3 regions of the Rhodoferax sp. SPJ21 genome follow, and region 1 is predicted to be linked to each of the others. Evidence: riboswitches for the same ligand, from Rfam matches in the RefSeq annotation. Region 1 holds a riboswitch; each other region holds the start of a gene.
The links. A riboswitch is a leader RNA that binds a small molecule or an ion and turns the genes downstream of it on or off. The one in region 1 is predicted to bind thiamine pyrophosphate.

Region 1 (7,203 bases):
CCAGCTGGAGTCCGAAGGCCTGTTTGACCCTGCACGCAAACGCCCCTTGCCACCGTTGCCACGCGGCATTGGTGTGGTGACCTCCTTGGGGGCTGCTGCCTTACACGATGTGGTGGCGGCCTTGCAGCGGCGGGTGCCGCATATCCCTGTGGTGCTGGTGCCGGCTTTGGTGCAGGGTGCGGCGGCACCAGGTGAACTGGTCAAGGCGCTATCAACTTTGTATCGCTTTGCGCAGGCGGAATCTGCGCCAGAGGCCGATTCGGTACATATAGATGCCATCCTGCTGGTGCGCGGCGGCGGCTCGCTGGAAGACCTGTGGGCCTTCAACGACGAGCAACTGGCGCGCACCATTTGCCAGAGCCCGGTGCCGGTGGTCAGTGGCGTAGGCCATGAAACCGACTTCACCATTGCGGACTTTGTCGCCGACCTGCGCGCGCCCACGCCCACGGCAGCCGCCGAGCTGGTGGCCCAGCCGCGCGATGTCTGGCTGGGGGCTTTGGCTTTGGCGGGCCAGCGTCTGCAGGATGCCGCACTGCGCCAATTGGATGCCCAGGGCCAGCGGCTGGACAGCGCGGCCCAGCGCTTGGGCCGGCCTTCGGGCCTGGTGGCGCGCCAGCAATGGAAGCTGGGCCAGCAGGCACAGCGGCTGCGCTATGCCGCACTATCCAAATTGCAGCAAGAAAAGACCCATTTGCTGGCGCAAAAGATAGATTTCCCGGCCAGTGTGCAGAGCGTCCTGCGGCAGCGCGGCGAGCGCTTGGATCGTGCCGACCGCAGTCTGGCTTTGCTGGACCCTTTATTGGTGTTGCAGCGCGGTTACGCCTTGTTGCGAACGCCTCAAGGGATGCCCATCACCAGTACGGTGCAGGCTATAGCCGGCGAGCCCCTGCTGGCAACCCTGGCCGATGGTGAGGTTGCTCTCCAAGTCCTACAGGCGCACGCAAATTAGTTTCTACAATCATTCTGTTAACCACCAACCCACGAGGAAAAACATGGAACATACCCTGCCACCATTGCCCTACGCGATTGACGCTCTGGCGCCTGCTTACTCCCAGGAAACCCTGGAGTTCCACCACGGCAAGCACCACAACGCCTACGTGGTCAACCTGAACAACCTGCAAAAGGGCACCGAGTTTGAGTCGCTGACCCTGGAGGAAATCATCAAGAAGTCCAGCGGCGGCATCTACAACAACTCCGCTCAAATCTGGAACCACACCTTCTTCTGGAATTGCATGAAGCCCCAAGGCGGCGGCGAACCCAGCGGCGCGCTGGCCACGGCCATCAACGCCAAGTTTGGCTCCTACGCAGCCTTCAAGGAAGCCTTCGTCAAGTCCGCCGTGGGCAACTTTGGCTCCGGCTGGACCTGGCTGGTGAAGAAGCCTGACGGCTCGGTAGACATCGTCAACACCGGTGCAGCTGGCACCCCCTTGACCACCGCCGACAAAGCGCTGCTGACTGTGGACGTGTGGGAACACGCCTATTACATCGACTACCGCAATATGCGTCCCAAGTTTGTCGAAACCTTCCTCGACAAGCTGGTGAACTGGGAATTCGCGGAAAAGAATTTCGCCTGAGCTTTCTAGAGCTCAAGAAAAAGCCCGTCGTTGACGGGCTTTTTTTATTTGGCCAACTCGAAGGGCTTGCCGCTGAGTTTGCTGCCGGCCTTGATGCCTTTTTTGGCGAACCAGCCCACATTCATTTCCAGCACATAACGCACCGGTTTTTCGGAGCAGTGGGAGTCAGTGGTTTGCGGCTTCATGTCAGCCAGATTTACGATGGTGCCGTGGTCGTCGATGAAGGCGGCAGTCAGTGGCAGGATGGTGTTCTTCATCCAGAAGCACTGCGTGGCGGGCTGCTCGAACACAAACAGCATGCCTTCCTGCTGTGGCATTTCCTTGCGAAACATCAGACCGATCTCGCGCTGCTGCGGGGTTAGTGCCAGCTGGGTATCGATCTGGTAGATGCCTGCGGTCAAGTTGACGCGGGGCAGATCAGTTTGCGGCGCATCTTGCGCGGATGCCGTGCCCAGCGAGGCACAGGCCAGGGCCAGGGATAGCCAGAGGGTAGAGGTAAGATTTTTCATCGGTGGCACAGGGGGTAATGGGATCGGGAGCTGTCAGCTCTGGCATTCTGGCATGCCTGTGTATCGCAGCAGTCAGCACAGCGCATGGTTTACATACGTCGGCGCCAAAGCAAAAAAGCCCCGAACTTGCGTGCGGGGCTTTTAGCTGGCTCCTCAACCTGGGCTCGAACCAGGGACCTACGGATTAACAGTCCGGCGCTCTACCAACTGAGCTATTGAGGAATATCGGGTGTATCAGCCTTGGTGGCTGAAATAAAAAGGGCTTACGGATTGGCGTAAGCCCTTTTGCAAAATTCTGGCTCCTCAACCTGGGCTCGAACCAGGGACCTACGGATTAACAGTCCGGCGCTCTACCAACTGAGCTATTGAGGAATATGACAGACTTAAATTATAGCGTCAGTTTTTTGGATTTTGCAAGCGAGCAGCTTTTTAACGCAAAAAGTTCACTCCAGGCCCAGCGGGCCGTGTATGGCCTGGCGTAAAGATGCTGCTGCACTCTCCGGGTTGGGGGCGGCGGTAATTGCGCGCACCACGGCTATCGAGCCGACTCCGCTGGCCAGCACGGCGGGCAAGCGTTCACTGTCTATGCCGCCAATGGCTACCAGTGGATAGTCGCGCAGCAGCGAGGCATAGGCGGCCAGGCGGGCCGTGCCTTGGGGCGCAGTGGCCATTTTTTTCAGCGTGGTGGGGAACACTGCACCCAGTGCGATGTAGCTGGGGCTGACGCGGTCTGCGCGCAGCATTTCGGCATAGCCATGGGTGCTGATGCCCAGGCGCAGGCCGGCGCTGCGAATGGCATGCAAATCGTCGGCGCTCAGCAGGTCCAGGTCTTCCTGGCCCAGGTGGACCCCGTAGGCGCCGGCCTGGATGGCCTGCTGCCAGTGGTCGTTGATGAACAGCAGGGCGGGTGTGCCTTGCACGGCAACTACTGCGGCCTGGACTTCGCGCCGAATGGCGTCGGCGTCTTCGGACTTGAAGCGCAGCTGCACCGTGGGTACGCCGGCACTGGCCATGCGGCCGACCCAGGCGGCGTCGGGCAGGACTGCGTACAGGCCCAGCTGGCGCGGGCATGGCGCAAAAGTCTGTTCGCGTGGCCAGGGAGCCAGGCCGAAGTCTTCTGGTGCGGTGGGCCAGTCGCTGGTGTTGCCGGCGCGCGCAGCCTGGGCTTGCCAGGCCTGGGCGATGCAATGGGCGTCAGTCGGGATGAAGCCTAGTTGCAGAGCTGCACTCAGGCTGGCGTCAAATACCGCGTCGCTGGTGGGCAGCGCCATGGCGCTATGGTGGTCCAGGATGCTTTGGGTGAGGGCAGAGTGCATATGGACTTATTCCTGTGCGTGGTGCCAGAACGGCGTGCCCAGCACCGGCGTGCTGGGTTGGGCGGCTTGCTGTTCCAGCATGGCGCCGGCCAGGAATGCGCTGCGCCCAGCGGCCACCGCATCGGCAAATGCCCCGGCCATGGTGACGGGGTCTTGGGCCAGGGCCACGGCGGTGTTCAGCAGCACGCCGTCATAGCCCCATTCCATGACCTGACAGGCATGCGAAGGGCGACCCAGGCCGGCATCGACCAGCAGCGGCACGCTCAGGCGTTCGCGCAGCACCTGCATGGCGTAGGGGTTGATCGGGCCCTTGCCCGTGCCTATGGGCGCGGCCCAGGGCATGACGGCCTGGCAGCCCACGTCTACCAGGCGTTGGCACAGCACAAGGTCCTCGGTGCAATAGGGCAGTACCTTGAAGCCGTCCTTGATGAGGCGGCTGGCGGCCTCCACCAGGTTCAAGGTGTCGGGTTGCAGGGTGTAGTCGTCGCCTATCAGTTCCAGCTTGATCCAGGGTGTGTCGAACACCTCGCGTGCCATGTGGGAGGTGGTGATGGCTTCTTGCAGGCCGTGGCAGCCGGCGGTGTTGGGCAGCACCGGCACCCCGGTTTGCCGTAGTAGTTCCCAGAAGCCATTGGGGCTTTTGTCCTGTCCGCCCAGGTTCTGGCGGCGCAGCGAGGCGGTCAGCATGGCCGGGCGGGCGCGGGTGATGGCGTCGGCCATGGTGCTGGGCGAGGGGTAGCGGGAGGTGCCCAGCAGCAGGCGGCTGGCGAAGCTTTCGCCGTACAGGATGAGAGGGTCGTGGGACATGGTGTCAGCCTCCGGTGACGGGGTGGATGATTTCTATGCTGTCGGCCTCGGCCAGCACCGTGTGCGGGTGCTGCGCGCGCGGCACAAAGGCCTTGTTGACGGCGGCGGCAAACGGCGGCTGCGCCTGCATCTGCGCCAGCGCGTCGGCCAGCGTGGTGCCTGCGGGCAAAGTCTGGGGGATGTTATTGATGGTGACGTTCATGCTTCTTCTATCGCCAGGTCGAATTGCGCTGCCAGCGCGGACGTGCCGTGCTGCACCAGCTCCAGCACCACGTCCAGCATGGCGGGTGCGATCAGGAAGCCGTGGCGGTACAGGCCGTTGATTTGCAGCGTGCGCGGCTTGATGCGCCGGATCGCGGGCAGGTTGTTGGGCAGGGTGGGGCGGCACTGGGTGGCGCTTTCCACGATGCGCGCCTCGCCAAATCCGCTGTGCACGCTGTAGGCTGCGCTCAGTAGCTCCAGGCTGGAGCGCACGCTCATGGGCGACATATCGTCGGATTCGATCTCGGTGGCTCCCACGACAAATACGTTGCCGGGTTTGGGGGCGATGTACAGCGGATAGCGCGGGTGTACCAGGCGCACCGGGCGCTGCAGCTCTACGCCCGGTGCGTGCAAGCGTAGCACTTCGCCGCGCACCGCGCGCAGGGCCGGCCATTGTTCGCTTGCACCCAGGCCACGGCAGTCAAACACCCAGTCGCTGTGGACATCTTCTGGCTGGCGCGGGCAGTGCCAGTGCATGGTGACACCCGCCTGTTGCAATTGCAGTAGCAAGGCATTGAGTAAGCCTCGGTTGTCCAGTTGGCCTTCACCGGGCAGCAGTAGGCCCTGGCTGAAGCGGTTGCCGATGGTGGGCTCCAGCGTGGCGATGGCTGCGGCATCCAGCTGTTGCGGTGCGGGCAGGCTGGGTAGCTGCTGACAGGTGGCGGCGAGTTGCTGGCCAAAGCGGCTGGCCTCGGAGGCATCTTGTCGGTGCCAGAGTATCAACGTGCCGTTGCGCTGGAAGAACACCGGCGTGTCCAGTTCGGCCATCAGTTCCGGCCAGCGCGTGAGCCCATGCTGGCCCATTTGCACCACGCTGGTTTCGGTGATGGCCGATTCGGCCAGCGGCGCGAGCATGGCAGCGGCCACACGGGCGGCAGCGCCCTCTGCCTCGGGTCCGCCGGCCTCAAAGACCTGCACAGCGTGGCCCGCGCGTGCCAGCGCCAGGGCCAGCAAGCGGCCCATCAGGCCTGCGCCAAGAATGGTGGTGGAGAGTGGGGTGGCCAAGGTGTCGTCCGATTGCAAAAACTCAACATGGGACGAAACGAGGCGCTGTCGTTGATAGAAACTTCCCACGCCAGCATGATCTGGATCGGGTATGAGGGTTTTTCTCAGTCTGGATCGCGTACCAGACACCCCTGTTTCATCCGCAAGCCCGGATTACATCACATCGCTGGCCCGATAATTTCGGCATGACTATTTCTGACTCTTCTCCCCGCTATCTGCGCCTGTTGTCCATTGCCGGCTCTGACAGCGGCGGTGGCGCGGGCATCCAGGCCGATTTGAAAACCTTTGCGGCGCTGGGCTGCTACGGGATGACGGCGCTGGCCGCGTTGACCGCACAGAACACCCGGGGTGTGACCGCCATCCACCCGGTGCCGGCATCCTTCTTGAAGGCCCAGTTGCAGGCGGTGCTGGACGATATCGGTGCTGACGCGGTGAAGATCGGCATGCTGCATTCACCCGAGATGGTGGAGGTGGTGGCCTGGGCCATAGACCAGTACCAGCTGCAACGCGTGGTGCTGGACCCGGTGATGGTGGCTACCAGCGGTGACCGCTTGATGGCGGTTGAGACCGTGCAGGTGCTGGTGGACCAGCTGTTTCCCCGCGCCACCGTGGTCACGCCGAACCTGGACGAAGCGGCCCTGCTGTTGGGCCGCAGTGTGGATACGGTGCAGACGCTGGAGCCGGCCGTGGCGGATTTGCTGGCGCTGGGTGCGCCCGCTGTGCTGCTCAAGGGTGGTCACCTGCCGGGCGATACCGTGGTGGACTTGCTTGGCCAGCGCGACGGCAGCCGCCAGCCCTGGCACTCGGCCCGCATTGCTACGCACAACGGCCACGGCACGGGTTGCACGCTGTCGTCTGCGATCGCGGTGTATCTAGCCCAGGGTTTGGCGTTGACGGAGGCTGTGGGCCAGGCCCGGGCTTATATCCGTGGCGCGATACAAGCCGGCGCCCATGTGCACACAGGGCAGGGCCATGGGCCTTTGAACCACGGCTTCGCTCCCCTGCCCATGCAGGTGCTGGCTGCGTGAGAATTTATAAGAAATAGGGCTGTAGCGCAGGTTTTACCTGCGCAAGCAGCTCTCTTTTCTATAGCGCGTAGGTAATGCGTAAAGGCCGCGTCAACCAGGCCACGAAGAACACCAGGGCCAGCGTGGGTAGGGCGGCGCCGAACTGTGGTGCGCAGTTGGTTAGCAGGTGGTAGACCGCAATGCCGGCTATCCACAACAGGGCTGCGCTGGGCTCCACCAGGCGTTGCGACGCGGTGGTCGTGCCTTGCGACAAGCGGCCCAAAATCACGCCGTACAGTGGCACAAAAACCGAGCTCAGCAAGGTCAAAAATGGCTCCAGACTGTGCATGGGCAGCACCAGTGCCAGGCCGGTGCAGGCCACGGCCAGCAGCAGGCCCCAACGCCGTACGCTCCACCACGGTGCCAGGCTGTGGGCCGAGACCGAGCCTGAGTACACGTCGCCATAGGCGTTGTCGATTTCGTCCACCAGGACCAGGCCCAGGGCTAGCAGCCCACCCTGGGCCAGCAGCAGCGCGGTGACCAGGTCGGTATCGGGGCCGGCCACGGTGACCACCATCACACCTAGCGCGTAGCACCAGATATTCGCCAGCGCATAGCCCAGCCAGGTGCCGCTCATTGCGCTGCGGCCTTGGCGGCCATGGCGCGCATAGTCGGCCACCAGTGGCAGCCAGGACACGGGCATGGCTATCACAAGGTCCATGGC
Region 2 (7,203 bases), on a different contig from region 1:
GGTGGTCAGGGCCAGCTTTTGGGTTTGTACGGTGATGGTGCCGACTTCGGGCGTTGCCAGCGAGGGGGCGGGGCCGGCCATGGGCGGTTTTCCGCAGGCGCTGAGCAGCACGGTGCCGGCCAGGGCAACGGCGTGGGGAACATAGGTGAAGCGCATGGGGAAAACTCCTTGGAATTGCAGGTTTTAACAAAACGGAACTGTACCGTATCGTTTTAATCTTAGGTGGGTACAATGAAAATGTCAAAACATGTAAGTAAAGTCCCCGAAAAAGAATAGGGGCATATGGAGGCACATTCCCCATGCGAGTTCTGAGCCCTGCTAAACGCGAAGAAATACTGGCCCTGGCGTCCCAGGTGTTTGCCGAGGTGGGCTATGAGCGGGCCTCCATGGCCGAAATATCGGCTCGGGTGGGCGGCTCCAAGGCCACGCTGTACCGCTATTTCCCGTCCAAGAAAGACCTGTTCCTGGAGGTGGCGAGCAACTCCTCGCGCCAGCATTTCGGGGACTCCGTCTTGGCGCGTGCGCACAGTCGGGATGAGGTCGTGCAGCGCCTGTATGAGATCGGCCTGGTGGTGTTGCCGTTTTTGCTGTCGCCAGACACGATTGCCCGAGAACGCATGGTGATTGCCGAGTCGGGGCAGTCGGACATCGGGCTGCATTTTTTCGCCAATGGCCCCGCCAAGGGGCTGGATGTGATCTCCGAGTTTCTGCAGCACGCTGTAGATGATGGCTGGCTGCGTCCAATGGATACGCGTGTGGCGGCCGCCCATTTGCTGGCGCTATGGCCCTCAGAGATCGAGCCCCAGCGCCTGTTCGGCGTGCCCTTGGATAGCTCGCCTGCGTTCCTGCAGCAGGTGGTGGCGCGGGCCGTGGATGTGTTCATACGGGCCTACGCTATCTAAATATGCTTCTAATTTGATAGCTACTTGTGCAGGTATCTTCTGCGCTAGAGGCTCTTTTCTTATAAATCTCCGAAGGAACTGGCGCATGCCTGGTTCATCGGTGTGTCATCTGCCGTTCATGGGGGGCCAACCCGATGGTGCCGGGTGTTTCGAAATCGGCTTACCGTGGCCCTGGCCTCTCTGATTGCTGCGGGCTCCGCCAGCGCTCACACATGTCCGACGATCGATGCAAAAGAAGTGGCCAGCCAGTTCGACCGCTGGAACGTCTCATTGAAAACTTTGGACTCGGCCAAGGTGCATGCCCGCTACACCTATGTGTACCCATACACCAATGGGCAGTGGCTGATTGCCAACCACCATTCGTCTGCGATGCATGATAAGAAGGGCCGGCGGTTCTTGGCATAGGGCTCGCCGGCCGCCCGTCTGCCCCTGTGCCCGGCCTGTAACCAACACACGGCAAAATACGGGCATGACCAAGACCACCCCCGATATCCCCGACATCTTCGCCAACAACCGTGCCTGGGCCGAGCAAATGGAGCTTCAGCGTCCCGGTTTTTTCACTGGCCTGAAGGCCCAGCAAAAGCCTAAGTACATGTGGATCGGTTGCTCCGACAGCCGCGTACCGGCGAATGAAATCATGGGCCTGGCACCGGGCGAGGTGTTCGTGCACCGTAACGTGGCCAATGTGGTGGTGCATTCCGATTTGAACGCCTTGTCCACCGTGCAGTTCGCGGTGGATGTGATCAAGGTAGAGCACATCACCGTGGTGGGGCATTACGGTTGTTCCGGCGTGGCGGCTGCCTTGTCTGGCCTGCGCGTGGGTCTGGCCGACAACTGGCTGCGCCATATCCAGGACGTGCGGGACCGCCACCGCAGTCTGTTGGAAACCATTGCCGAACCCCACCGCCATGACGCGCTGGTGGAGCTCAACGCCATCGAGCAGGTGGTGAACGTGTGCCAGTCCACCGTCATGCTGGACGCCTGGGCTCGCGGCCAAAAGGTCGTGGTGCACGGCTGGGTGTACGGCATCCACGACGGCCTGCTGCAAAACCTGCAGATCAGCGTCGGCGGTGTGGACGAACTGGATACTGTTTACCGCGCTGCTGTTGAGAAGGTTTCCAGCGCAAAGCGCACGTAATACATGCGCTGACAGCTATTTAATCAATAGCAATCCATGTTTTCGCAAAGGCTGGACTCGCCGCTCGCACACCGTATCGCCAAGGCCATCATGGATGGCTTCAACCGGCATTACCGCCTGTTCCGTACCGAGTCGGCACGCGCCAAGCACCGGTTTGAAACGGCCGACTGGAGCGCCCAGCAGCGGGGCCAGCGCGAGCGCATCGAGTTCTACGATCTGCGTGTGCGCGAATGCAGCACCCGGCTGGAGCGCGAGTTCCAGGCGGGCGAGCAGGGCCAGGAAGTGTGGCCGCAGGTCAAGCTGCACTACATCAGCCTGCTGGTAGACCACCACCAGCCCGAGCTGGCCGAGACCTTCTTCAACTCGGTCACCACCAAGATACTGCACCGTAGCTACTTCCATAACGGCTTCATTTTTGTGCGCCCTGCGGTCAGCACCGAGTACATCGAGAACGACCCTGCGGAGAAGCGCCCCACCTGGCGCGCATACTACCCATCGCGCGACACCATGGGTGAGGTACTGCAGCGCATGGTGCAGGATTTTGAGTTGCGCCGCCCGTTCGACGACCTGGCGCGCGACTGCGGCCATGTGCTGCAGGCGCTGCTGCAACAACTGGGCGAGTTCACGCTGCGCGCCAACTTCCAGTTCCAGGTGCTGTCGGGCCTGTTCTTCCGCAACAAGGGCGCGTATGTGTGCGGCAAGGTGATCAACGGCTTCAACGCGCTGCCGTTTGCACTGCCCATTCTGTACAACGCCCAGGGCCAACTGGTGATAGATGCCGCGCTGTTTGGCGAAGATGACATGCTGCGCCTGTTCAGCTTTGCGCGCGCCTACTTCATGGTGGAGATGGAAATCCCCAGCGCCTATGTGCAGTTCTTGCGCAGCATGATGCCGCGCAAACCGCGCAATGAAATCTACAACGCGCTAGGCCTGGCCAAGCAGGGCAAGACCCTGTTCTACCGCGACCTGCTGCAGCACCAGCGCCACTCCAGCGACCAGTTCCGCATCGCGCCCGGCATCAAGGGCATGGTGATGCTGGTGTTCGATTTGCCCTCTTTCCCCTATGTGTTCAAGCTCATCAAGGACTACTTTCCCCCGCAGAAGGACACCAGCCGCGAGCAGATCCAGTCCAAGTACCAGTTGGTGAAACACCATGACCGCGTGGGCCGCATGGCCGACACGCTGGAATACAGCGGCGTGGCCTTTCCGCGCGACCGCTTCTCCGACGACCTGGTTGCAGAAATCGAAAAGTTCGCGCCCAGCCAGATGGAGATCCGCGACCGGGATGGCGACGGCCAGCTGGAGGTCATCCTAAAGCACGTCTACATCGAACGCCGCATGATCCCGCTGAACATCTATCTGCAGGAAGCGTTTGACCAGGGGCCGAACGACCCGCGTGCCCGTGCACAGATCGAGCGCGTAGTGATCGAGTACGGCAACGCCATCAAGGACCTGGTGGCCGCCAACATCTTCCCGGGCGACATGCTGTGGAAAAACTTTGGCGTGACCCGCCACGGCAAGGTGGTGTTCTACGACTACGACGAGATCGAATACCTGACCGACTGCAACTTCCGCAAAGTGCCCGAGCCGCGCAACGAAGAAGACGAGATGAGCGGCGAGGTCTGGTACAGCGTGGGTCCCAAGGATGTGTTCCCAGAGACCTTTGCGCCGTTTTTACTGGGTAACCCCGCCGTGCGCGAAGTCTTCATGAAGCACCACGCTGACCTGCTGGACGCCGGCTTCTGGCAAGCCCACAAGGAGCGCATCCAGGCTGGTCATGTGTTTGATGTGTTCCCGTACGAGCAGGACAAGCGGTTTGGAAGCTGAGGTGGCTAAAATGGCTAAAGCCAACTGAAGGAGCTGAGCCATGCAAGTTACCGCGACTGAAGCCAAGAACCGCTTCGGCTACGTCTGCGCGCAAGCCAAAACAGAGCCCGTTTTTGTGGAAAAAGACGGCCGCATTGACAGCGTGATCTTGTCGGCCCAGGACTTTGAGGCGCTGAAGGCTGCGAGCCAAAGCAAGACCCTGGCCCAGCGGCAAAAGTCTTTCAACCAAACCCATAAAGCCTGGATTGACGAACAGAACGCCCGTTTTGAAAAGCAAGGCCTGTGGTGTGACGACCTGCGGGTTTGGTAATGCAGTATGACGTGTACCCCAACCCCAGCCCGCGCATGCGGGATGTCTACCCCTATGTGGTGGATGTCCAAAGTGATTTGTTGAAAGCCTTGGCCACGCGCATGGTGGTTCCGTTGGCCATCACCAGCCTGCCGTCCAGCAGCTTGCCGCGCCGCCTGTGCCCGCTGCTGCAGGTCAAGGGCCAAACTTTGATGCTGGTGCCGTTTGAGGCAGCACCGTTGGACAAGCGGCATCTCAAGTCCAAAGTTGTTGCGGTGCGAGACCGTGCGGACGATATTGTTGCCGCGATGGATGCTGTCTTGAGCGGTATCTAGTACGCAGCTGTTCATGTGTTTGTCGTACACTCCGCGCTGCCCGGGGTGTGCAGTTAGCTGCGCTGAGATGGAAATCCAAACCCGCGAACTTGATCTGGTTCATACCAGCGTAAGAAGAGCTTGACGATGCTGTCCCTTTGCGGGGCGGTGTCGTCTCACCACCCATCATGGGTGTTCTCCTTGGGAGTTTGCGCGGTCTGGCTGCGCTTTCGGGCTCCCACTTCCAAAGGAGAACCCACCATGAACGCGCCCGATAAATTCGTCCAGCTGCTCAACTACGCCTGCGACCCCCTGCCTGCCTCCACCAAGCGCTACATCCAGGGCAGCCGCCCCGACCTGCGCGTGCCGGTACGCGAGATTCTGCAAAGCAACGGCGAAACCGTGGCGGTGTACGACACCTCCGGCCCCTATACCGACCCGCAAGCCCAAATCGACGTGCGCGCCGGCCTGCAAGCCCTACGCGCAGGCTGGATCGAGTCGCGTGGCGATTCTGAGGCCTATGCCGCCCGCATCCGCAAGGCGCTGGACGACGGCCGCCAAAGCGAAGAGCACGACGCCCTGCAACTGCTGCGCGCCCAGGCCGCCGGTCTGCAGCGCACGCCCCGCCGCGCCAAGGCGGGTGCCAACGTGTCGCAGATGCACTACGCACGCAAAGGCATCATCACCCCCGAGATGGAATTCGTCGCCCTGCGCGAGAACCAGAAGCTGGAATGGATGGAGCAGTACGCCGCGAATACCGAGCGCGACCAGCGCTTGGCCGGCAACAGCTTTGGCGCCAGCATCCCCAAGGTGGTGACACCCGAGTTCGTGCGCTCCGAAGTGGCCCGTGGCCGCGCCGTGATCCCGCTGAACATCAACCACCCCGAAGTCGAGCCCATGGCCATCGGCCGCAACTTCCTGGTGAAGATCAACGCCAATATTGGCAACAGCGCCGTCACCTCCAGCATTGAAGAAGAAGTTGAAAAACTCGTCTGGGCGATCCGCTGGGGCGCGGACACGGTGATGGACTTGTCCACCGGCAAGAACATCCACACCACGCGCGACTGGATCATCCGCAACTCGCCCGTGCCTATCGGCACCGTGCCGATCTACCAGGCGCTGGAAAAGGTGGGCGGCATCGCCGAAGACCTGACCTGGGAAATCTTCCGCGACACGCTGATCGAACAGGCTGAGCAGGGCGTGGACTACTTCACCGTGCATGCCGGTGTACGCCTGCCCTTCATCCACCTCACTGCCAACCGCATGACCGGCATCGTCTCGCGTGGCGGCTCCATCATGGCCAAGTGGTGCATCGCGCACCACAAAGAGAATTTCATCTACACCCACTTCGATGAAATGACCGAGATCCTGAAGGCTTACGACGTCAGCTATTCGCTGGGTGACGGCCTGCGCCCCGGCTCCGGTGCGGACGCGAATGACGAAGCCCAGTTCGCCGAGCTGCGCACCCTGGGCGAGCTGACGCAGAAGGCCTGGGAGCAAGATGTGCAGGTGATGATCGAAGGCCCCGGCCACGTGCCCATGCACATGGTGCAGGCCAATATGACCGAGCAGCTTAAGCACTGCCACGAAGCGCCGTTCTACACCCTGGGCCCACTGACCACCGACATCGCCCCTGGCTACGACCACATCACCAGCGGCATTGGCGCGGCCATGATCGGCTGGTTCGGCACCGCCATGCTGTGCTACGTGACTCCCAAGGAACATCTGGGCCTGCCTGACCGTGACGACGTGAAGACCGGCATCATCACCTACAAGATCGCCGCCCATGCCGCCGACGTGGCCAAGGGCCACCCCGGTGCCCGCTATCGCGACGACGCGCTGTCCAAGGCCCGCTTCGAGTTCCGCTGGATGGACCAGTTCAACCTGTCGCTGGACCCGGAAACCGCCAAGAAATTCCACGACGAAACCCTGCCCAAGGACTCGGCCAAGGTGGCGCATTTCTGCTCCATGTGCGGTCCGAAGTTCTGCTCGATGAAGATCACCCAGGAAGTGCGCGAATACGCCAAGAACCTGGGCGTCAGCGAGGAAGAGGCCGCGCTGCAAGGCATGCAGGACAAGTCCGAGGAGTTCAAGTCCGGCGGTGGCGAAATCTATGTGCCGGTGAACGGCGTGATCCCGATTGTGCAAGCGTAATGCTATAAATAAAATAGCTGCTAACGACCAATATATAAGCGCTAGCGGCTGTTTTTATTCGCAACTAGACGGCTGCCCCCTTAGCCCAGGCTGCCACCTCCGTTGACGTGCAGCACCTCGCCCGTCAGATAGGGATTGGTCAGCGCAAACAGGGCGGCATCGGCCAGGTCTGCAGGGCTGCCAATGCGGCGCGCGGGCAGGCTGCTGGCCAGGCTTGCAAAGAAGGCGCTGCGGCTGGCTTCGTCCATGAAGGCCCAGCCTTCGGTGTCCACCACGCCGGGCGAAATGGCGTTGACGCGCACAGGGGCCAGCTCTACCGCCAACGCCCGCACCAGGCCTTCCACGCCTGCGTTCAGAGCCGACACCATGGCCGTGCCAGGCGCAGGGCGGTCGGCGGCCAGACCAGAAAACAGCAGGATGGAGCCGCCCGGCTGTAACTGCGGCAGGCCAAACTGCACCAGGTGCACCGGCCCCCAGAACTTGCCTGCCAGCATGCGCTCAATCGCATCGCGCGGCATGCTGGCCAGGGGGCTGTAGGTCAGGTCGGCAGCGGTAGACACAAAGTAGTCAAACGCGCCC
Region 3 (7,203 bases), on a different contig from region 1:
AGGCCCTGGCTGTTTTCGGCCAGGATGTAGATGCCTTGCAGCTGGGCGATGGCGCGGCCAAGGGGCCAGGCCTCGCTGGGCTGGTCAGGCTGGGCGGATGGGGGGCTGGCTACAGCGAACGGGACTGCGGACGTCGTAGTGGCCGGTGCATAGGCGGCAGGGCTGGGCGCGGGCACCGCAACCGTGGCGCTTACCGGCCACAGGGCTTCGAAGTCCGACACCTTGTGGGGTGTGGGTGCTGCGAAATAGATAGCTGCTTGCGCAGGTAATACCTGCGCTGGAGCCTTGTTTTGTATAAATTCTTCCGGCGGGCTGGTGGCGGGGGCTGTGGCGTTCGCTGCGGCGGCTACTGCGGCAGCGGCTGCGCGGGGTGCTGCCAGGGCCGCGTCCACAGCGCGGCGCACGGCCTGGTGGACTTCGCGGCTGTCGCGAAAGCGCACCTCGATCTTGGTGGGGTGCACGTTCACGTCCACCCGGGTCGGGTCGATCTCCACATACAGCGCATATACCGGCTGGCGCTGGCCGTGCAGCACGTCTTCATAGGCGCTGCGGGCGGCATGGGTGATGACCTTGTCGCGCACAAAGCGGCCGTTGACGTAAGCAAACTGCTGGTCGGGCCGGGCCCGCGCCGCATCAGGAATGCCGACCCGGCCCCAGACGCGTACCGCCTGGCTGCCGTCGTCGCGCATGGAGCTCTGGTGGTCTACCGCCACAGAGCGTTCGGTGAAGTCGTCGCCCAGCACGTCGCGCAGGCGTTCGGTCAGCGCGGCTATGTTCTGGGGGGAAGGGCAGGCGCGCCACTGCTCGACCAGTTTGCCTTCGTGCCAGATGGCAAAGCCTACGTCAGGCCGGGCCAGCGCATGGCGGCGCACGGCTTCTACGCAGTGGGCCAGCTCGGTGGCGTCGGTCTTCAAAAACTTGCGGCGGGCCGGGGTGCTGAAGAACAGCTCTTTGACCTCCACCGTGGTGCCGGTGCTGCGCGCCACGGGCTTGAGTTCGCCGCTGCGGCCGTCCAATAAAAATGCATTCGGTTGGCCGCTGGCGCGCGAGGATATTGCCATGTCAGCTATGGAGTTGATAGCGGCCAGGGCTTCGCCACGGAAACCCATGGTGCCCACGGATTCCAGCTCGTGTAGGTCGCGGATCTTGCTGGTGGCGTGGCGCTTCAGGGCGATGGGCAGCTCTTCCATGGGGATGCCGCCGCCATCGTCTTCCACCGCAATCAGCCGCACGCCGCCGGCCAGCAGGCGCAGCGTGATCTGGGTGGCCCCGGCGTCCAGCGCGTTATCGACCAGCTCGCGCACCACCGAGGCGGGGCGCTCCACCACTTCGCCGGCGGCGATCTGGCTGATGAGTTCATCGGGCAGCTCGCGGATCACGCGGCGGGGACTGGGGGACAGCAGGGGGGAGGAGATGGATGCGTTCACCGGATGATTTTAGAGGGCGCGGTTGGCCCGTAGCCGCTGTGCGGATTTGCGTGCAACTACAGCCATAAGTCCTGGCTGCTGGCCAGTTCCAGTCCGCGCCTTTGCATGTCCTGCAAAAACATTTCGTGCTGCAGCTGGAAGCCGCCCACCGGGCTCATGCAGTCGGTCAGCAGCACGATGCGCTGGGGTTTGTGGCGTGCCAGGTGGTCCACGATGTGCTCGGTGGTGGCGCGCACGCAGTGGCTGCTGGCCTCGCCGGCAATCAGCAGGGTATCGGCCTGGTCCATGGCGGCCATCAGCGTGTGGTTCAGGCCGGTGGCTTCGTCCTGCGCGTCGGGCACCTCGGCCATGACTGCGCTGTAGTGCTCGGTCCAGGGGTTGCTGCCCTTGCTTAGCTTGGTGACGCTACGGCCCTGCTGGTCTTCCCAGTCGTTGTAGGCGGCGTGCACATCGGCGTGTACGTTGTGGCCCCAGGTGCCGATCTCGCAGTGCACTGGCCAGACCATCAGGGTGTAGCGCCCGCGCGCTTCGAGCGCGTCCAGATAGGCCAGGCTGCGGCCCAGGTGCGCCGGGTCACGTGGCCGGTACAGGCCGGCGTTCACGTCCGCGGCCGTGATGGTGGTAAACGGCGCGACGGCATTGCCGTCGCCCTGCAGCCAGAACGTAGGGTGGGCAATGTCCAGCCTGTGGTGCGAGTCCAGTGTGACGGTGATGTCCGACAGCCGGGCCGCATATTCGCGGATGAAGGCTGCCAGCCGCTGCATGTCGGCATGGGCGCCGGTGACCGGCAGGGCAGGGGTGCCGCAAGCGTCTGGGGGGAGATCGCAAAAATCGTTTTGGGGGTCGATGATGAGCAGATGGGTGTGGCGTGTCATGGCTGTCTTCCGTTTGTCTTGCGATGCTGGTGATAATCAGCGCCCATGGACATTCTGATGCAACTTCTCGACTTCATTCTGCACGTGGACAAGCACCTGCAGGCTTTTGTAAGCAATTACGGCATGTGGGTTTACGCCCTGCTGTTTCTGATCATTTTTGTGGAGACCGGCGTTGTCGTGATGCCGTTCCTGCCGGGTGACTCGCTGCTGTTTGTGGTGGGCGCCATGTGCGGTGTGGGGCTGATGTCCTACCCGCTGTCGGTCGGCCTGCTGCTGGCCGCGGCCATTTTGGGCAACCAGAGCAATTACGCCATTGGTCGCTATCTGGGCCCCAAAGTGTTTCAGTGGGAAGACTCGCGCTTTTTCAACAAAAAGGCCTTCAACCAGGCCCATGGGTTCTACGAGCGCTATGGCGGCCTGACCCTGGTGGCTGCGCGCTTCATGCCGTTTCTGCGCACCTTCGCACCGTTTGTGGCGGGCGTGGCGGTGATGAACCGGGCCAAGTTTGTATTTTTTGACGTGCTGGGCGGCGTGCTGTGGGTGGTGGGCATCGTCACCATCGGCTACTTCTTTGGCAATTTCCCCTGGGTCAAGCAGCACCTGGACAAGATCATCTGGGCCATGATTCTGGTGCCCACTGCCATCGTGGCGATCGGCGCCCTGAAGGGCCGTATGGCCGCCAAGGCCTGATACCCCATCTGCCTAAATTTTGGGCACTGCAAGCTTTGTCTTTATAAATCAAAGACTTAGCTTGCATATACAAACGCTTGCCGAACTTATCCACATGTTTGTCCAGTGCCAGCAGGGAGAACTTTTTGCCTCAGCGCTTTTTTGCAATGCGACGGTAAAAAACTTGTCGGGCTACAGCGTGGCGGAGCTGTTTTAGGTTAGGTATTTTGTTCTCAGACGGGCCCAGGCAGGCCATACAAAGCGTTTCTGAGGATCTGCCTAAAAATTAGGCATCGTAAGCTTTGTCTTTATGAATCAAAGACTTAGCCTGCATATACAAACGCTTTCCCGGCTTATCCACAAGTTTGTCCAGCGCCAGCAGGGAGAACTCTACAATCCCACGCTTCACCGGGGGTGCCTGCTGCAATGCGGGCTGAGAAATACCCCACACACCTGATCTGGGTCATGCCAGCGTAGGGAGCGTGATGGGGCTGCGGCCTTCCATGCGCCCCTTGCTGGCGCATTGAAAGGCATGCATGTTCCACCGCCGCGCTTCTGCTTCTAGTACACGCCGTACGTTCATCGGGGCCGCCACCGCGCTGGCCGCTCTCTGCAGCTTCCCCGCTCTGGCGGCCAACAATGAACTGCGCGTGTTGGTGCACAGTTCTTTCGATCTGCCCAAGCCCTTGCTGGCCCAGTTCGAGGCCGATGCCGGTGTCAAGCTCAGCCTGATCAAGGCCGGTGACGCCGGTGAAATGTTGAACAAGCTGATACTGACCCGCGCACAACCGATTGCGGATGTGGTGTTTGGCCTGGACAACGCGCTGGTCGCCAAGGCCCAGGCCGCCAAGGTGCTGGAGCCCGTAACCTTTACCAAGGGCTCGCCGGTGGCCCAGGTGGGCGCGAATGTGGTGGCGGTGGACTATGGCTTTGTCACGCTGAATTTTGACAAGGCCGCCTTCGCCAAGAGCGGCCTGGCCTTGCCCAAGACGCTGGAGGATCTGGCCCAGCCAGCCTACCGCAACCTACTGGTGGTGCCTAACCCTGCCACCTCCAGCCCCGGCTACGCTTTTTTGCTGGCCACGGTGGCCGGTATGGGGGAAGAAAAAGCCTTTGACTGGTGGGGCCGCATGCGCGCCAACGGCGTGAAGGTGGTGAAGGGCTGGACCGAGGCCTACTACACCGAATTCAGCCGCAACGGCGGCAGCCGCCCCCTGGTGGTGAGCTATGCCACCAGCCCGGCGGCTGAGGTGTTCTACAGCAAGGAAAAGATCAGCGAATCGCCCACCGCCAACCTGTTCCTCAAAGGCGGCGTGTTCCGCCAAGTTGAGGGTGTGGCCCTGGTCGCGGGTGGCGGGCAGCGCGAAGCCGCCGCCAAATTCATACGCTTCATGCGCGCTGGCACGGTGCAGCAAGCCCTGCAAACCAGTATGTGGATGTACCCGGTGGAGGCCCACACGCCCCTGGCCGATGTGATGCGCCATGCGGTCGAGCCCACCGCGTTTGACAGCCTGCCCGCCGACACCATTGCCGACAAGGGAACGGCCTGGGTCGCCCGCTGGACGCAGGTGGTTCTGAAATAGTGGCCTGAACTAGTGACTATTACCCGCCGCCAGAGCTTGCTGGCAGCGCTGCCGCTGCTGTGCCTGGCGGTGCTGCTGGTGGCGCCGGTGCTGCGCCTGGGCTTCGAAGGCTTCTGGGGAGATCTGGCCACCGGGCCCGCGCCGTCGCTGTGGGCGGTTTGGACTGACCCGTATCTGCGCTGGCGCGTGCTGTGGTCGCTGCTGCAGGCGGGTGCCACCTGCGCGGCGGCGTTGCTGCTGGGCCTGCCCGTGGCCTGGGTGCTGGCGCGCTGGGAGTTTGCTGGGCGCCGCCTGGTTTTGCGGCTGCTGATGTTGCCCTTCGTGGTGCCCACCTTGGTGGCCGCCGTGGGCGTGCTGGCGCTGTGGGGGCCGCATGGCCTGCTGAGCAATGCCTTGGGGCTGGCGCTACAGGACACACCCTGGCTGCTGCTGTATGGCAATTTGTTTTTCAACCTGTGCGTGGTGGTGCGCGCAGGGGTGGATGCGCTGGAGCAGGTCAATGCCCAGCGCGTGGCCGCCGCCCGCAGCCTGGGTGCCAGCCCGTGGCGGGCCTTCTGGCGCGTGGAGTGGCCGGCAATCGCACCCTGGCTGGCGTCCAGCCTGTGCCTGGTGTTCTTGTACTGCTTTGCCGGTTTTGGCCTGGCCCTGGTATTGGGTGGCCAGCGCTATGCGACGGTGGAGGTGGAGATTTACAGCCTGGTCGCGCATGAGCTGCAGCTGGCCCCGGCCAGCCTGTTGGCGCTGTGGATGCTGCTGCTGACCGGCGCTGTGGCCTGGGGTTATGCCGCCCTTGAAAAACGCCTGGCCACGCCCGGTCGTGTGCAGCCCATGGCGCGCCGCCGCCCCAGCCGGCCCGTGCATTGGCTGGGCCTGTGCGGTGCGTGTGCGGTGCTGGTGTTTTTCTGCGCCGCTCCCATTGCAGCCATTTTGTGGCGCGCGGTGCACGCGGGCTGGCAGACCTGGGCGGTGCTGCTGGAGGCCGATACCCTGGCTGCGCTGTGGAACACCTTGCGCTTTTCGGCCGTCGCGCTGCTGCTGGCTACCGTGCTGGGGCTTTTGCATGCCTTGGCGGCGCAGCAGTCGCTGGCGATGCGCGCGGCGGCTTTCTTGCCGTTTGTGGTGTCGCCTATCACCGTGGCCTTTGGCCTGCTGCTGTTGTACCCGCAGTGGACCGCCAGCCTGGCGCTGCTACTCTGTGCCTACGCGGTACTGGCTTACCCCTTTATCGCCAAGTCCCTCGCGGCCGCTTTGGACAGCCTGCCCGCGCATGTCTCCCAGGCGGCGCGCAGCCTGGGTGCCAGCCCCTGGCGGTTGTTCTGGCGTGTCACGCTGCCGCTGGTGGCGCCTGCGCTGCGCCGGGGCATGGCGTTTGCGGCCGCCACGGCGCTCGGCGAATTTGCCGTCACCCTGTTTCTATCTCGCCCCGAATGGGCCACGCTGACCACCTTGATTTACCAGCGCCTGGGCCGGCCCGGTGCGGCCAACGGCGACGCGGCGCTGGTGCTGGCCTGCCTGCTGATGGCGCTGGCCTTGGCGGCGTTTGCGTTGATCGAAGGCCCGCGACGGGCCGAACCCACCCATCCTCCCCATGCTTGAACTGCAATCCATCACCAAACACTATGGCGCGCGCTTGCTGGCCGACCAGCTCAGCCTGCAGGTGGCCGAGGGCGAAATCGTGGCCCTGCTGGGCCCGTCGGGCAGCGGCAAAAGCACGCTTTTGAAAATGGCGGCCGGGCTGGAAGAGGCCGAGTCCGGCAGTGTCTGGTTCGACGCGCAGGACATCACCCGGCTGCCACCCGAGCGGCGCGGCTTTGCCCTGATGTTCCAGGACTTTGCGCTGTTCCCGCACCTGGATGTGCGCGACAACGTGGCTTTCGGCCTGGTGGAGCAGCGGGTGAAAAAGGCCGAGGCCCGCCAGCGCGCCGAGGCCATGCTGGCGCGCTTCGGCCTGGCCAGCCACGCCCGCCACCGCGTATGGACCTTGTCCGGCGGCGAGCAGCAGCGTGTGGCCCTGGCCCGTGCCCTCATCACCGCGCCGCGCGCCTTGCTGCTGGACGAGCCGTTTTCTGCGCTGGATGCGGCTTTGCGCCAGGGCTTACAGGCCGAGTTTCGCCAGCGCATCTTCGAAGCTGGTATGGCCGCCGTGCTGGTGACGCACGACGAGGCCGAAGCCCGTGCCATGGCCACGCGCGGCCTGCGCCTGGTGGATGGGCGTTTGCAGAGTTTGTGGTAATTGCTATTGATTCAATAGCTGCTTGCGCATGATTTACCTGCGCTAGAGGCTGATTTCACCTACAACCCGGTTGCGGCCGGCATGCTTTGCCTGGTACAGGGCATGGTCTGCGCGTTTGACCGCATCTTCGAAGCTTTCCTGCTCGCGCATCAGTGCAATGCCCAGTGAGGCCGTGATGTTCAGGCTATGGGTCTGGCAGCTCACGGGGTGGTCCGCGATGGCGCGGCGTATACGCTCCGCACGAGCCTGCAGACCATCCATCTGCACACCGGGCAGTACGCATAAAAACTCTTCTCCACCCCAGCGGGCCAGGCTGTCCGACGCCCGCAGCTGGGAGGTCATCCTGCCCACTATGGCCACCAGCACCTGGTCGCCCGCGTCGTGCCCGTGCTGGTCGTTGACCTTCTTGAAATGGT

Region 2: linked by a shared signal. The riboswitch ahead of thiC (phosphomethylpyrimidine synthase ThiC) and the one ahead of AC4BBN_RS17095 (FAD-dependent oxidoreductase) in region 1 are both predicted to bind thiamine pyrophosphate.
Region 3: linked by a shared signal. The riboswitch ahead of AC4BBN_RS00640 (thiamine ABC transporter substrate-binding protein) and the one ahead of AC4BBN_RS17095 (FAD-dependent oxidoreductase) in region 1 are both predicted to bind thiamine pyrophosphate.

The regions. Positions count from the first base shown of each region.
Region 1 covers NZ_JBYZMO010000003.1:390,055-397,257, reverse strand. The annotation lists gene xseA (exodeoxyribonuclease VII large subunit) at 1-949, shown strand, start outside; gene AC4BBN_RS17130 (superoxide dismutase) at 993-1,574, shown strand; gene AC4BBN_RS17125 (DUF192 domain-containing protein) at 1,619-2,083, opposite strand; tRNA gene AC4BBN_RS17120 (tRNA-Asn) at 2,230-2,305, opposite strand; tRNA gene AC4BBN_RS17115 (tRNA-Asn) at 2,380-2,455, opposite strand; gene thiE (thiamine phosphate synthase) at 2,527-3,399, opposite strand; gene AC4BBN_RS17105 (thiazole synthase) at 3,406-4,206, opposite strand; gene thiS (sulfur carrier protein ThiS) at 4,211-4,408, opposite strand; gene AC4BBN_RS17095 (FAD-dependent oxidoreductase) at 4,405-5,472, opposite strand; TPP riboswitch at 5,518-5,615, opposite strand; gene thiD (bifunctional hydroxymethylpyrimidine kinase/phosphomethylpyrimidine kinase) at 5,658-6,500, shown strand; gene AC4BBN_RS17085 (purine-cytosine permease family protein) at 6,559-7,203, opposite strand, start outside.
Region 2 covers NZ_JBYZMO010000001.1:1,280,922-1,288,124, reverse strand. The annotation lists gene AC4BBN_RS05880 (efflux RND transporter periplasmic adaptor subunit) at 1-156, opposite strand, end outside; gene AC4BBN_RS05875 (TetR/AcrR family transcriptional regulator) at 300-902, shown strand; gene AC4BBN_RS05870 (hypothetical protein) at 1,068-1,307, shown strand; gene can (carbonate dehydratase) at 1,372-2,040, shown strand; gene aceK (bifunctional isocitrate dehydrogenase kinase/phosphatase) at 2,077-3,867, shown strand; gene AC4BBN_RS05855 (prevent-host-death protein) at 3,908-4,177, shown strand; gene AC4BBN_RS05850 (CcdB family protein) at 4,177-4,491, shown strand; TPP riboswitch at 4,523-4,625, shown strand; gene thiC (phosphomethylpyrimidine synthase ThiC) at 4,732-6,624, shown strand; gene AC4BBN_RS05840 (SDR family oxidoreductase) at 6,705-7,203, opposite strand, start outside.
Region 3 covers NZ_JBYZMO010000001.1:155,171-162,373, reverse strand. The annotation lists gene mutL (DNA mismatch repair endonuclease MutL) at 1-1,427, opposite strand, end outside; gene AC4BBN_RS00650 (cysteine hydrolase family protein) at 1,484-2,302, opposite strand; gene AC4BBN_RS00645 (VTT domain-containing protein) at 2,348-2,992, shown strand; TPP riboswitch at 3,372-3,469, shown strand; gene AC4BBN_RS00640 (thiamine ABC transporter substrate-binding protein) at 3,508-4,554, shown strand; gene AC4BBN_RS00635 (ABC transporter permease) at 4,567-6,150, shown strand; gene AC4BBN_RS00630 (ABC transporter ATP-binding protein) at 6,143-6,787, shown strand; gene AC4BBN_RS00625 (GGDEF domain-containing protein) at 6,830-7,203, opposite strand, start outside.